3 regions of the Lysinibacillus parviboronicapiens genome follow, and region 1 is predicted to be linked to each of the others. Evidence: riboswitches for the same ligand, from Rfam matches in the RefSeq annotation. Region 1 holds a riboswitch; each other region holds the start of a gene.
What was found. A riboswitch is a leader RNA that binds a small molecule or an ion and turns the genes downstream of it on or off. The one in region 1 is predicted to bind cobalamin.
Positions count from the first base shown of each region.

Region 2: linked by a shared signal. The riboswitch ahead of C9J31_RS20905 (FecCD family ABC transporter permease) and the one ahead of C9J31_RS21665 (hypothetical protein) in region 1 are both predicted to bind cobalamin.
Region 3: linked by a shared signal. The riboswitch ahead of C9J31_RS14040 ((2Fe-2S) ferredoxin domain-containing protein) and the one ahead of C9J31_RS21665 (hypothetical protein) in region 1 are both predicted to bind cobalamin.

Region 1 covers NZ_CP073713.1:4,481,321-4,485,516, forward strand. Annotated here, with positions in the region: gene C9J31_RS21660 (ABC transporter substrate-binding protein) at 107-1,057, opposite strand; gene C9J31_RS21665 (hypothetical protein) at 1,063-1,602, opposite strand; cobalamin riboswitch at 1,782-1,982, opposite strand; partial or broken gene C9J31_RS21670 (glutathione peroxidase) at 2,136-2,639, opposite strand; gene C9J31_RS21675 (hypothetical protein) at 2,750-3,298, opposite strand; gene ytvI (sporulation integral membrane protein YtvI) at 3,391-4,196, shown strand, end outside.
Region 2 covers NZ_CP073713.1:4,324,195-4,328,390, forward strand. Annotated here, with positions in the region: gene C9J31_RS20895 (monooxygenase) at 36-344, shown strand; gene C9J31_RS20900 (ABC transporter ATP-binding protein) at 470-1,270, opposite strand; gene C9J31_RS20905 (FecCD family ABC transporter permease) at 1,276-2,343, opposite strand; cobalamin riboswitch at 2,497-2,684, opposite strand; gene C9J31_RS20910 (biotin transporter BioY) at 2,874-3,470, shown strand; gene C9J31_RS20915 (YdhK family protein) at 3,642-4,196, shown strand, end outside.
Region 3 covers NZ_CP073713.1:2,906,772-2,910,967, reverse strand. Annotated here, with positions in the region: gene cbiQ (cobalt ECF transporter T component CbiQ) at 1-313, opposite strand, end outside; gene C9J31_RS14050 (energy-coupling factor ABC transporter substrate-binding protein) at 317-589, opposite strand; gene C9J31_RS14045 (energy-coupling factor ABC transporter permease) at 591-1,337, opposite strand; cobalamin riboswitch at 1,479-1,662, opposite strand; cobalamin riboswitch at 1,910-2,093, shown strand; gene C9J31_RS14040 ((2Fe-2S) ferredoxin domain-containing protein) at 2,231-2,623, shown strand; gene cobJ (precorrin-3B C(17)-methyltransferase) at 2,607-4,196, shown strand, end outside.

The DNA of each region.
Region 1 (4,196 bases):
CAGGGCACCTGAGCGCTTCTCCCTCTTTCCGAGCTAATTTCGGCAAGGTGTCATACCTAACAAAAAGCCGTCCTAATCTAATAGAACGGCTCTTAAAAGTCTTTAATTATTGAAACAGCTCAGGATAAACAGCTTTGGCTACTAACTCAACCGCTTCCCCAATACGTGGACCAGGACGAGTGGAAATATCAGCATCTACATAATATACTGCTTTGTTTTGAATCGCTGTAATCGTATTCCAACCATTACGGGCAATAATTTCTGCCGCAGGATCCTTAGCGTAATTCACAGTTGTTAGAATAACTTCAGGGTTTTTAGCAATGACGTCTTCCTCAGAAACCTTTACCCAACCCTTTTGGTCAGCAAATACATTGCTCACATTAGCAGCATTTAAAATTTCTTGTTGGAATGTACCTGCTGCTGTTGTATAAATGTCTGGCTTTGGACTAATCTCCAAGTAAACATTTTTTTGTTTTTCTACATCTTTTACTTTTGCTTGAACATTAGCTATTTTAGCCCTAATGTCTTTATTTAATTGCTCACCTTTATCCTCAACACCCATGACAGTCGCAATTTGTTCTATATCCCCATAAACATCTTTAAATGAGGCTGCTGACTGGATAACAAATACTTTTACACCTGCATCTTCAAGTCCTTTTAACGCGTCATCCTGGCCAGTAGTATAAGCAATCACTACATCTGGCTTTAATGCTAAAATGCGCTCGCTATTAAACGTCATAGAATCTGATACTCGTTCAATGTTTTGTGCTTCTGCTGGATATGTATCATAATCTGTTGCGCCTACGATTTTATCCCCAACACCTAATGCAAATAAAATTTCTGTATTGCTTGGCTGTAATGACACCACAGTTTTTGGTACAGCATCAAATGTCACTTCTACACCACGATCATCAGTCACTTTATAGCCTGTTGCTTCAGTTGATTTTTGTTCCTGAGATGTTTCCCCATTCTTCTCTTCATCAGTTGTACCGCAGCCCACTAGGACAAGTGCTAACATCAAAATTGATAGCCATTGGAAATTAAATAATTTCTTCACTTATCTCATTCTCCTTTTTTCTTTTTCATTGGGTATGATTTACTTATAAACGGAATTTCAGCAATTCCAGCTTGTTGATTCATGTATACAGCCATGACAAAAAACACATTCGCCAGTAATCCTAAATAATCGAAGAGAATAGCTGGTACTTCTCGCTCTTCAGACACTTTGTGCAAGACACGGTATGATTTTTTCGCTTCACTTCGACATAAATGAAGGGCAACAGCAGCCTCCGTTCCTTGTGGTAAAACAAAGTTTTGAATCTCTTCCCTAACATGCTCAACGTAAAAATCATAACGATTACTTAACCATGCTAAATCTTCATCGGTAACTGCCAATTTGCCACGTACTGAACCATTGACATGATAAGCCATCGGCAAAATTGCCAGCAAATCGCCTGCTACAACCTCCACCGTTTCTTTCTTTACAGCCGCCAGGGCAACACCTACATGTGTTGTTAAACTATCTGTACGAATTTCATAATCAACCGTTGATACTTTTTCACGCATAAACGGATAACATGAATAACGCGCATCTTTTTTCAAAACTAAGACCCCCACTTTCTTTCGTGAAATTCTCCTTACTTACTGGATGAAGGTTAAAGTGCATAAAAAAAACGCCACTCCCGATTAATAGAGTAACGACGAAAATGCATAAATAGTGTCGCTTTGACACGACATTGCCTATGTATTTGCCGCATATCCTCCTAACTTCCGAAGAGTACTTATACGTTCAAATAAAGGTCGGTCTCCTGGCTTGTACAGTTCACTACCTAGATGTAGCGATGTCATAAATACCTTCCCATCTAATCTTAGACAGTGGCTTAAATTTATGATTTATGTACTTACAGTTGCGGAAACAGCTTCGGTTTTACACCGAATTCCCGATTATGCTATGGCCTAGCACCCTTATTCTGCAAGAATTATTCACTTGTAAAGCAGTTTATCATATATTGTGATGAAAAAGTAGTTGCGAAATTGCGGAAAACTCGGTCAAAAACATATAAAACCTAGCACTATTTCTACATAACGATTAGCTATTTGTAGTTCTCACCTGAAAATTCTATATTCAATAATGACTATAAAATTCTTTCGATAGCTTGTTCAATATCAAGTTGAGAATCCGTTGGTTCGAAGCGCGCAGTTGTTTTACGATTACCATCTACTAAAAATTGTGTAAAGTTCCAGCGAATATTGCGACCATCTAAAAAGCTAGGTGCTATTTGGACTATCGTTTGAGCTAACATTTTCTCCTGTATATTTGCCTTTCCAAATTCATGAAAATCCACTTCATGCTTTAAATAATTGAATAATGGATGTGTAGTCTCACCATTTACTTGCACTAATTCAAAAATTGGAAATATCACACCATAATTTACTTTACATAGCTGTGTAGTTTCTTCACCATCTTCTGGATTTTGATTGTCAAATTGGTCACAAAGAAAACCTAACACAAGGAAATTATCCTTGCCCTATTTTTCATACATTTTTTGTAAATATTCAAACTGATATGTAAAACGACATTTGTTTGCTGTGTTGACAATAAGCATCGGCTTCCCACGATATGTTTCCATCGATAAAATTTCACCATTTGACTTTTAAACCTCATTTTCATATTTTTCATGATTATAGCAATAAACTAAATTTTCTCCAACAAATGAGTTTCAACATAAAAAATAGCCATTACGCTTGTTTAACGAATGGCTGTCTGATATTTCTTTTTATATTTTACGTTTTGTTCTTCATCAATTAATCTCTTTGCAATTTCTAATAGATTCCTGTCATTCGTGGCATCAAACAACTTTTTAAAGGATACAATAATATCGTATCGGATCAGTGTCGGGTGTTTTTCGTCAATACACGTTTGGAATCTTTTTGCTAAATACGAAACAATTAAATCTCTTTGCACTTGTCCAGCAAGCCCAATTTGCCAGATTGCTTGTAGACTATGTCTTGCCGTTACAGTTTTATCATCATACGTTACTGCCCAAATTTTCAAAAAATCCTCTAGTACACGTTCTTCTGGATCACTTTTAGCCGCCAATGCGCATAAAAACTGTACTGCACGTGCACGTACATGTCCATCTTTATATGTAAGGGCTTGAACGAGATGCTCCCAGACTGAGTATGTCCAGTCAACTGGTTCTTGCATAATTTTTATCAATTCTTCATAAGACTCGAATTGGATTTCACGGTCATGCTCTGTTATATTACTAAAAAGTTGCAAAATCTCTTTTTCCATGATTCATCCCTACCTTTATTCTGTCAGAACGTTATAAAATTTTAAATTTTTTATGTTACACTTAACTTAATTTATACAAAGAAGGAGAGTTTATGAATAAATCTATTACCCGAAAGTTGATTTTACGAACGCTTGTGATTATATGTCTAATAGTGGCGGCATATTTTATCATACCAGTCTCCGTGCCTATTATATTGGCGGGGATTACCGCTTTTTTCTTAGAACCAATTGTAATGTTTTTTAAACGAAAATGGAAAATGTCTCGGAAAATTGCAGTCGCCTTCATTTACATAATGAGCGTTATCTTTATTTCTATTATTTGTTACTTTACTATTACACAGCTCATGTCGCAAATTATAGTAGTTTCAAAGCAAGCCCCCTATTATATTTCTAAACTATCGGAAATGTGGTTAAACATGCAAGATAACATTTCTAAATATACGGAAGACTTCCCCGCTGAAGTGAGTGCTTCACTTCAAAGTACAACAATGGATTTCATTAAGAAAATTGAAGAATCTTTTCTAAACATCTTTAATTATACCAAAGTTACTGCATTCTTTTCAGAAATTCCAAGCCTCTTTATTAGTCTTCTCGTATATATGATTGCTCTATTTCTATTTATGCTAGATTTACCAAAATTAAAACAAGTTACTTACAAATATTTGAAGCCATCTACTGCGAAAAAAATGAAAATAATTTCTAATCGTTTAAAAGACGCATTTTTTGGTTTTATGAAGGCACATCTACTCGTGAGCTTTATTATTGGAGGTGTCACACTTGTTGGACTTCTCCTTATTCAGCCCAAATATGCTGTCACAATGACCTTAATCATTTGGCTAATTGACATCGTTCCATTTCTGGGATCAATTATTATTTTAGCACCTTGGGGGCTTTATCA
Region 2 (4,196 bases), 160 kb from region 1:
GTGATAGAAGGTAGCATTATAAAAGGACTGAAGGTATGGCTTATTTATTACAGGTTGACTTTACAATGGACGGACCTTTTGGCGTAGAGATGGCTGAGGGTTTGCAAAATTTAGCAAGAAGTATTAATGATGAAGAAGGTTTCATCTGGAAAATATGGACCGAGGATGCAACGACCAAACAAGCTGGTGGCGTCTACTTATTCGATTCGAAGGAAAGTGCTGAAAAATATTTAACTATGCATTCTGCTCGTTTAACTAGCTTCGGCATTACTAATATTCGTGGCAAAATTTTTGAAGTTAATGAAACATTATCTACAATTAACCACGGTCCAATTCAAAAATAAAAAGTAAAAATGGACGTTTCTCAAATAAATTGGGAAATGTCCATTTTTCATTTTTTTGACGTCATGCATCTTGCTTTTATAACATGTTCCTATGTACATGCTAACATAATTTCGCTTCAAGTATTTTAAATAGAAGGTTCTTTCAAAGTTTTTTTTGTGAATTGTTCAGACACATATGTTAAATAAGGTTTGCCCGTCAAATGGTGGATTTGAATATCTGCATATACACCAAATACTTCCCGTAGTAAAGCTGGTGTGAGCACTTCTTCTGGAGTTCCGTGACAAACAATTCTACCCTGCTGTAAAACATAAATATAATCACAATACATTGCGGCGATGTTTAAATCGTGTAGCGCAGCCACTACAGTCAAATGTAAAGTTTGAATTAAATCCATTAGTTGTAATTGATGCTGAATGTCTAAATGATTCGTTGGTTCATCTAGGATAATCACTTGTGCTTGCTGAGCAAGAGCACGTGCAACCATCACTCGTTTTTTTTCACCTCCTGAAAGAGAGCTAAAGCTACGCGTTTCTAAATGGTCAATGCCCGTTTGGAATAAGGCTTCTCTAACAATTTTAAAGTCATCTTCATGGTCAAGTTCAAATAATTTTTTGTGTGGAGTTCTTCCCATACTAACCAAATCTCGTACTTGAAAATCGAATAATACTGGTGTTTCCTGACTAACTACAGCTAAATTTTTAGCAATGGATTTACTCGACTGCTTTAAAATATCTTTCTCGTTCAGTAAAACCGTCCCGCTTTCTGGCTTTAATAGACGATACATATTTTTTAAGAGTGTGGATTTCCCACTTCCATTCGGACCAATTAAGCCGACAAACTGCTTCTCCTTTATTCGGATACTCACTTCATGTAAAATTCGCTGATCATGCATGGAGAACGATACTTGTTTTGCTTCTAATGTCATATTTTCTAATCTCCTTCACCGAAAGAATAATTGTTACGACGCAGTAACCAAATGAAAAAAGGTCCTCCACAAAATGCAGTAATAATACCAATTGGCATTTCCTCTGGTGCAATTAGTATTCGAGCAAGTGCATCTGCCCAAACCAAGAAAATTGCTCCCAATAAAGCACTAATCGGGATAACGTATTTATAATTTGAGCCTACGATTAACCGTACGATATGCGGAATAATCAAACCAACAAAGCCAATTGCGCCGCTTACTGCAACTAGTACGCCGGTAAGTAAAGAAACTAGAAGAACAAGTTGTATTCGGAATTGTTGTAAATTAACCCCTAAGGTTACTGCTGCTTCTTCTCCAAGTAGTAACAAATTTAAATTTCGATAATGGAGCCAAAGCAAGACAAATACAATGACAAAAATAACCATCGGGATGAGAAGGTTACTCCATTTCGCTCCTGCAAGGCTGCCTAGCATCCAATACATGACTGCCTTCATGCCCCCCTCTTGCTTCGACATCATTAATATAAAGTTCGAAGTGGCAGATAAAATAAAGGATACCGCCATTCCTGCCAGTAATAAACGAAAAATAGAAATACGCCCGCCAACACGCGACAAGAAAAACACTAATACAATCGCGATTAATGAGCCTAAAAAAGCTGAGATAGATAGAGCGTATATGCCAAAAAATGAAAAAGCGCCTAAAATTATAACGGCTGTCGCACCAACAGTTGCACCTGATGAAACTCCTAAAATATACGGATCTGCAATAGAATTACGAACAAGTGCCTGAATGGCAGCACCTGCTATGGCTAATCCTCCGCCAACGATTGCGGCGAGTAAAACACGTGGCACACGAATTTGCCAAATGATAATTTCTTGAGAGCGACTCCAATCTTGCTCTATCCAATTTTGGACGAATGGTATTTTTGAAAAGATAACTTTCCATACGTACAACGGTGTAATAGAAACAGAACCTATCATGATGGCGAATGTAATGGAGATGATGAGCAATAGAAGGAGCAGCATAGAAAGCAAGATAAATTTTTTATTTGGGCGTACTGTCTGTTTATTCATCTGTTTATTAACTCCTAGTCAAAAAATGATAGATGGGAAGCAATAAAAAAGGGTATTCTACGCAAAAAATTTGCATAGAAATACCCTGGAATAAACAAAAGTAAGAAATGTATCCTTCAATTGTCCGTAATTGCTTGCATCCTCGTGGGCATTACAGGTAAAAACTAATTGGCAGGTCTCCTGGCTTCGATTCATCGTTGCTATGATAGCCTTCCCATGTTGAACAGTGGCTTATATATCATAGAACTCCTCGTTACAGTTGCGGGACAGCGTCGGATTTCCACCGACTTCCCTTTTAAGTGATGCTTTAGGGGCATCACACCAATAGTATCTGAAATATTAAAATTATGACGATTCTAACATACATAATTATTGTAGTCTATACATATTTTTTCTTTTTGACATATTTAGGCTATGAATTTTCTAACTTATTAACAGCAGTTGTGTTAACTTAATAAAATATAAAGTTGACACAAAGTTTTTATTTTCTTAAAATATCACTATCAACTTTACTAAATTGGGGTGAAATTATGACAACAGTAGCACAACATTCACAACACAAATTAACAACATTCGATCTTGCGTACATCGGCTTATTTTCCACATTAATGATGGTTGGTGCCAATATTACTTCCTTTGCACCTTTCATGGTAGTTGGTAGCTTACCTATCACTTTACAAACGTTTTTTGCTATTTTAGCAGGACTTATTCTCGGTAGTAGAAAAGGGGCACTTGCCTGTACCGTCTATATGTTGATTGGTTTAGCCGGGGCACCTGTATTTGCCCGTTTCGGTGGAGGCTTTGGACAAATCTTAAGCCCTACATTTGGCTTTATCCTAACCTTTATTTTAGTAGCCTTTATAGCAGGGCTTATAATTGAAAAAAGCGCTACGAAGAAGAGCTATGTCATAGCTGCTCTAATTGCTACATGTATTAATTATTTTCTGGGTACAAATTGGATGTATTTTGCTTACAAGCTATGGGCTAGTGCACCTGAAGGTTTCACTTACAAAATAGCCTGGCTTTGGATGATGCCTCCGTTACCAAAGGATATGATCTTAGCAGTATTCGCTGGTATTTTCGCATATCGTGTACAAAAAGTGCTTCGGATTTTTCCTGTAAAATAATCCGAAGCCTATATCGATAAAAACGCCGCTTCTTTAGCTTATGAGCGGAGTTTTTTTTTAGTATAGATATGACCATGGGTATCTTATGTCTGTAAAGGCAACTGCCTTCATCCATAGTTTCTGCACATTTATTTGCTACATTTATAGCAAATGAAGAAGGAGGAATTGGATATGAAAAGACCAAGAATTTGGCATGGAGGCTTACTAACGGTAGTTGCTGTTTTGGCATTATCCGCATGCTCTAAAGAAGTAGCAGATACAGAAAAAGACGCCCCTGCTGAACAGCATACTGAAATGGATCATTCTTCGATGAATCATTCCAGTTCTGGTGAAGTACCAGCAACTTTGAAAAATGCAGAAAACCCAATGTATCCGGTTGGTAGCACGGCTATTATTAAGGATGGACATATGGAAGGTATGAAAGGAGCAGAAGCAACGATTGTTGGTGCTTATGATACAACTGCTTACATTATTTCGTATGAACCTACTACAGGCGGCCAACGCGTGGAGAATCACAAATGGGTCATTCATGAGGAATTATTCAATCCCGGGAGCGCACCATTAGCACCTGGAACAGAAGTAAAAACGGATGCATCCCATATGGAGGGCATGGAAAATGCAACAGTACGTATCGATGAGGCACAGCAAACAACGGTTTATATGATTGATTATGTTTCAACAACCAATAATGATGTAGTAAAAAATCACAAATGGGTTACTGAAGAG
Region 3 (4,196 bases), 1.6 Mb from region 1:
TCCATGTTTTCAGCTGTAGTGCCCAGATATGTGAAGGTATAACACTTGCTGATGGCGCAATAGACAATATTATCGACACTAAGCTAGTCAACAGAAAAAAACCTGGTAACAGTAATAACTTTGCATAATACGTAAAGGGAATTCTTGCACCTAAAATGATAAAAGCACTCATCACAATAAATGTAATGAGTGAAATAAGTTCATCCCTCATGATAAGCGACAGCAGTAGAAGACCAAGAGAAAACGTCATTTTTTCTAGCGGATGAACAGACGCTAGTTTGTTCATGTAAGCATACTTATCAATGAGTAACATCGCTTAACCTTCTTTGTGTTTGCCACGCATATAGCCGATAAAATAGCCGATAAAACCAGCACCAATTGCGGCTTGAAGCACGAATAATAGGCTCTCAATTTCACCACTTGGTGGCTCCCAAAAACTTTCAAACCATGGCTCGTACTGAGCGTTAATTTCACCAATTGCGACTTCAGCCTCACCGTCAGCTCCACCGAACTCTGCTCCTTTTTGTACGAACAGCGGAATGATTGCCAATAGCACAACAATAGCTAAGAGTAGTAAATTTTTTTTCATGTCAATGTGCCTCCTTTGCTGAGAAAACACGTAAAGCTTTTAATTCACTGACATTATATTTTTTTAAGAAATTCATGACGATGACTGTTAAAATCCCTTCGCTAATGGCAAGTGGAATTTGTGTCAACGCAAAAATACCAGAAAATTTTGTGAATGAAGCCATAAAGCCTCCAACTTCTGAAGGGAAGGCCAGTGCAAGTTGGACAGAAGTCACAACATATGTACCTAAATCACCAAGCATTGCTGCAAAAAATACGGCAAGTGAGAACGATAGGCCAATCTTTTGAGAACCTTTAAAAACAAAGTACGCGATAAAAGGTCCTACTATAGCCATCGAAAAGGCATTTGCACCCAATGTCGTAATGCCGCCATGCGCTAACAGTAAAGATTGGAATAATAAGACGATTGTTCCAATTACGCTCATTGCCAATGGACCGAATAATACAGTTCCTAAGCCAACTCCAGTTGGATGTGAACAACTTCCTGTTACAGAGGGGATTTTAAGTGCAGATAAGACGAATGCAAAAGCACCTGAAAGACCGAGTATCATTTTTGTTTCGGGATTTTCATCGATTGTTTTACGAATTGAACGTAATCCTAAAATAATAAATGGCATGGCTACGATCCACCAGAAAATCGCCCATTCAATCGGCAGAAATCCTTCCATGATGTGCATGGCAAATGCTCGATTTGGCACGAGTAAAAATGCTAGTAAGAAATAACTAAGCTTCCAACAAGAAAATTTCAAAATAGCTCCTCCTTAAAATAAAATTTAGAATGTAGCGTGCGCAATAAAAAAGCACTTTTCCGATGTAGGAAAAGTGCATAGCTGAAAAAGCAAATAGAAATTATCATCTGCCAAGCCGCACACCTATCCTCGTAGGTTGAAACGATCACGTATTTTTCGGCAGGTCTCCTGGCTTTAGTTCAACATTTTATAGGCCTTCCCATCCTTTGGACAGTGACATAATCTATAAAACTCCCTAGTACAGTGGCGGGACCGCGCCGGACTTGAACCGGCTTCCCTTTTAAGCAAAATGACTACACTTCGCACCGAAAAAAGATGAAGTTGTGAGATTTCACGACAAAGTGTAACATGATTTTCCATAAATATGCTATCTCTTTTTATAAAAAATATTTTTAATTGAGCTTCATTCTAGAAAATTCTGATAAATCATAGAGTAACACCACATTTTTGCATGAAATATTTGTTGAAATTTTACTAAAAATTTCACAAATTAAAAAAGAATTGTTGAAATTTATAAATAATAAGCTATGATAGAAACAGTTTTCTATTACGTTTTTAGACAATTAAAATTTCATATAGATACATCTATAAGTGCTCGAGATAATTCGAGATAATAGGGAAATCGGTGTGAATCCGATACAGCCCCCGCTACTGTAATAGCTGATGAAATCGCAAATGCCACTAGTATCACTTGGGAAGGCGCGAAAGTAAAAAGAAGCTTAAGTCAGGAAACCTGCTTAGTTGATGGCATGCAAACTTTTCGGAGGGAGAAGTTGAAGCGAGAACGAGTACTTATATTTATTCGTTTTTATTTGGCTTCTACAAGACCTTTACTCTTCGTTTAGAGTGAAGGTCTTTTCTTTTTCCTAGTCGCAAATGAGGGGAGCAAGACAATGACAACTTGGAACTTAGACGGAATGAAAACGCATCTTTTTATTTGCAATGGCAGTAGCTGTATGCATAAAGATGGCGAAGAAATTACCCAAGCAATACGTAATGAAATACAGGTACAAGCACTTGATAAGGAAATACATACGACAAGAACACGCTGCAACGGCAGGTGTAAGGATGCTTGTGTTGTCATCGCCTATCCACAAGGAAACTGGTATCGTGTGCCAACGACAGAGCATGCAAAGGCGCTCGTGCAAGACTTACATCATGAGTCTTTACATAGTGAACATGTGTTCACACTGCGTGAAGGTACGTTACAGCGTACACCACAAACAACAGCTATTAAAGGCATTGAAAAGGTGAAAGAGGGGGAACAAAATGGCGCAAAAAGGTAAGATTTTTGTTGTGGGCTTTGGCCCCGGGGATTTTAAACATATAACAACAAGAGCTGTAGAAGCACTGCAACAGAGTGACTTTATCATCGGCTATAAAACGTATGTGGAGCTCATACAAGATTTAGTGACTGCCAAGTCGATTGTTAGTACAGGAATGACCGAAGAAGTTTCGAGGGCGCAGGAAGCTGTGCGTCAGGCAGAGGCAGGTAATATCGTGTCTGTCATTTCCAGTGGTGACTCAGGCGTGTACGGGATGGCGGGGCTCGTCTATGAGGTATTGATAGAGCTTGGCTGGACCGAAGCAACTGGTGTTGAAGTGGAGATTGTGCCTGGTATTTCTGCGATTAATTCGTGTGCCAGTTTACTAGGTGCGCCGATTATGCATGATTCTTGCACAATTAGTTTAAGTGACCATTTAACACCATGGAATTTAATCGCTAAACGGGTGGAAGCAGCAGCAATGGCGGATTTTGTGATTGCACTTTACAACCCGAAAAGTGGTCGTCGTACACGCCAAATCGTCGAAGCACAACGTATTTTACTAGAATATCGATCTCCCGATACACCGGTGGGGCTCGTAAAAAGCGCCTATCGTGATCGCCAGGAAATTACGATGACCACACTAGCGGAGATGCTTGAGCATGATATCGGGATGCTCACAACTGTTATTATCGGAAATTCATCTACATTTTTCTATGACAATAAAATGATTACACCGCGTGGCTATCAACGAAAATATACGCTTGGAGATGAAAAACAGCCACTACGTCCACATCAACGTCTGAAAGAAGAAAATGAACCGTGGGCGATGAATCAACAAACGGGAACAGCGCGTGCTGATTTTGCGGCAGACCCGAATGCAGGACGTAGCAAGCCCAGTTTAGCGATTACACCTGTGTCAACGCTAAATAAATCATCTCTTGAAATGGCTGCAACTGCACTTGCAATGGTGAAAGGGACAAGTGCTGGGCATGTCACATCTAAACTTGTCCAACAAAAGATTGAATCCATTTTTGAACTTGCCGTTAGTCCTGGGGTGGCTAATAAGTTTTTCACGCCGCAACAAATGACGGCTTTAGCTGAAGTTGTTGGGGAAGAAGGAACGATGGAGTATACACCGGACCATCAAATTCATTTGAAAATTCCAACATCTGAACCCGGTAAAATTACAGCAAAACTACGTGAAGTGGGCTTTTTGTTAGCTCCAATCGGCGATGTACTGTCATTAAAAGCATGTGATTTCTGTTATGGAGAGAAAGCAGACTCTATTCCATATGCCGAGGAAATTCAAGCAAAACTAGGTGGCTTAGCATTACCGAAAACGCTAAATATCGGCTTTAACGGCTGTGGTATGGCATGCTACCGTGCAGTGTTTGATGATATTGGTATTGTCTATCGTAAAAGTAAATTTGATGTCTTTATCGGTGCTAAACCAGTTGGGCGTACAGCGCATGCGGCACAGCCTGTGGTAGAAGGGTTAGAGCCAGAACAACTTGTTCCACTTATAACAGACATTCTTGAAGAGTACAAAGCCAATGCGCATCCAAATGAACGCTTGTTTAAATACTTCAAA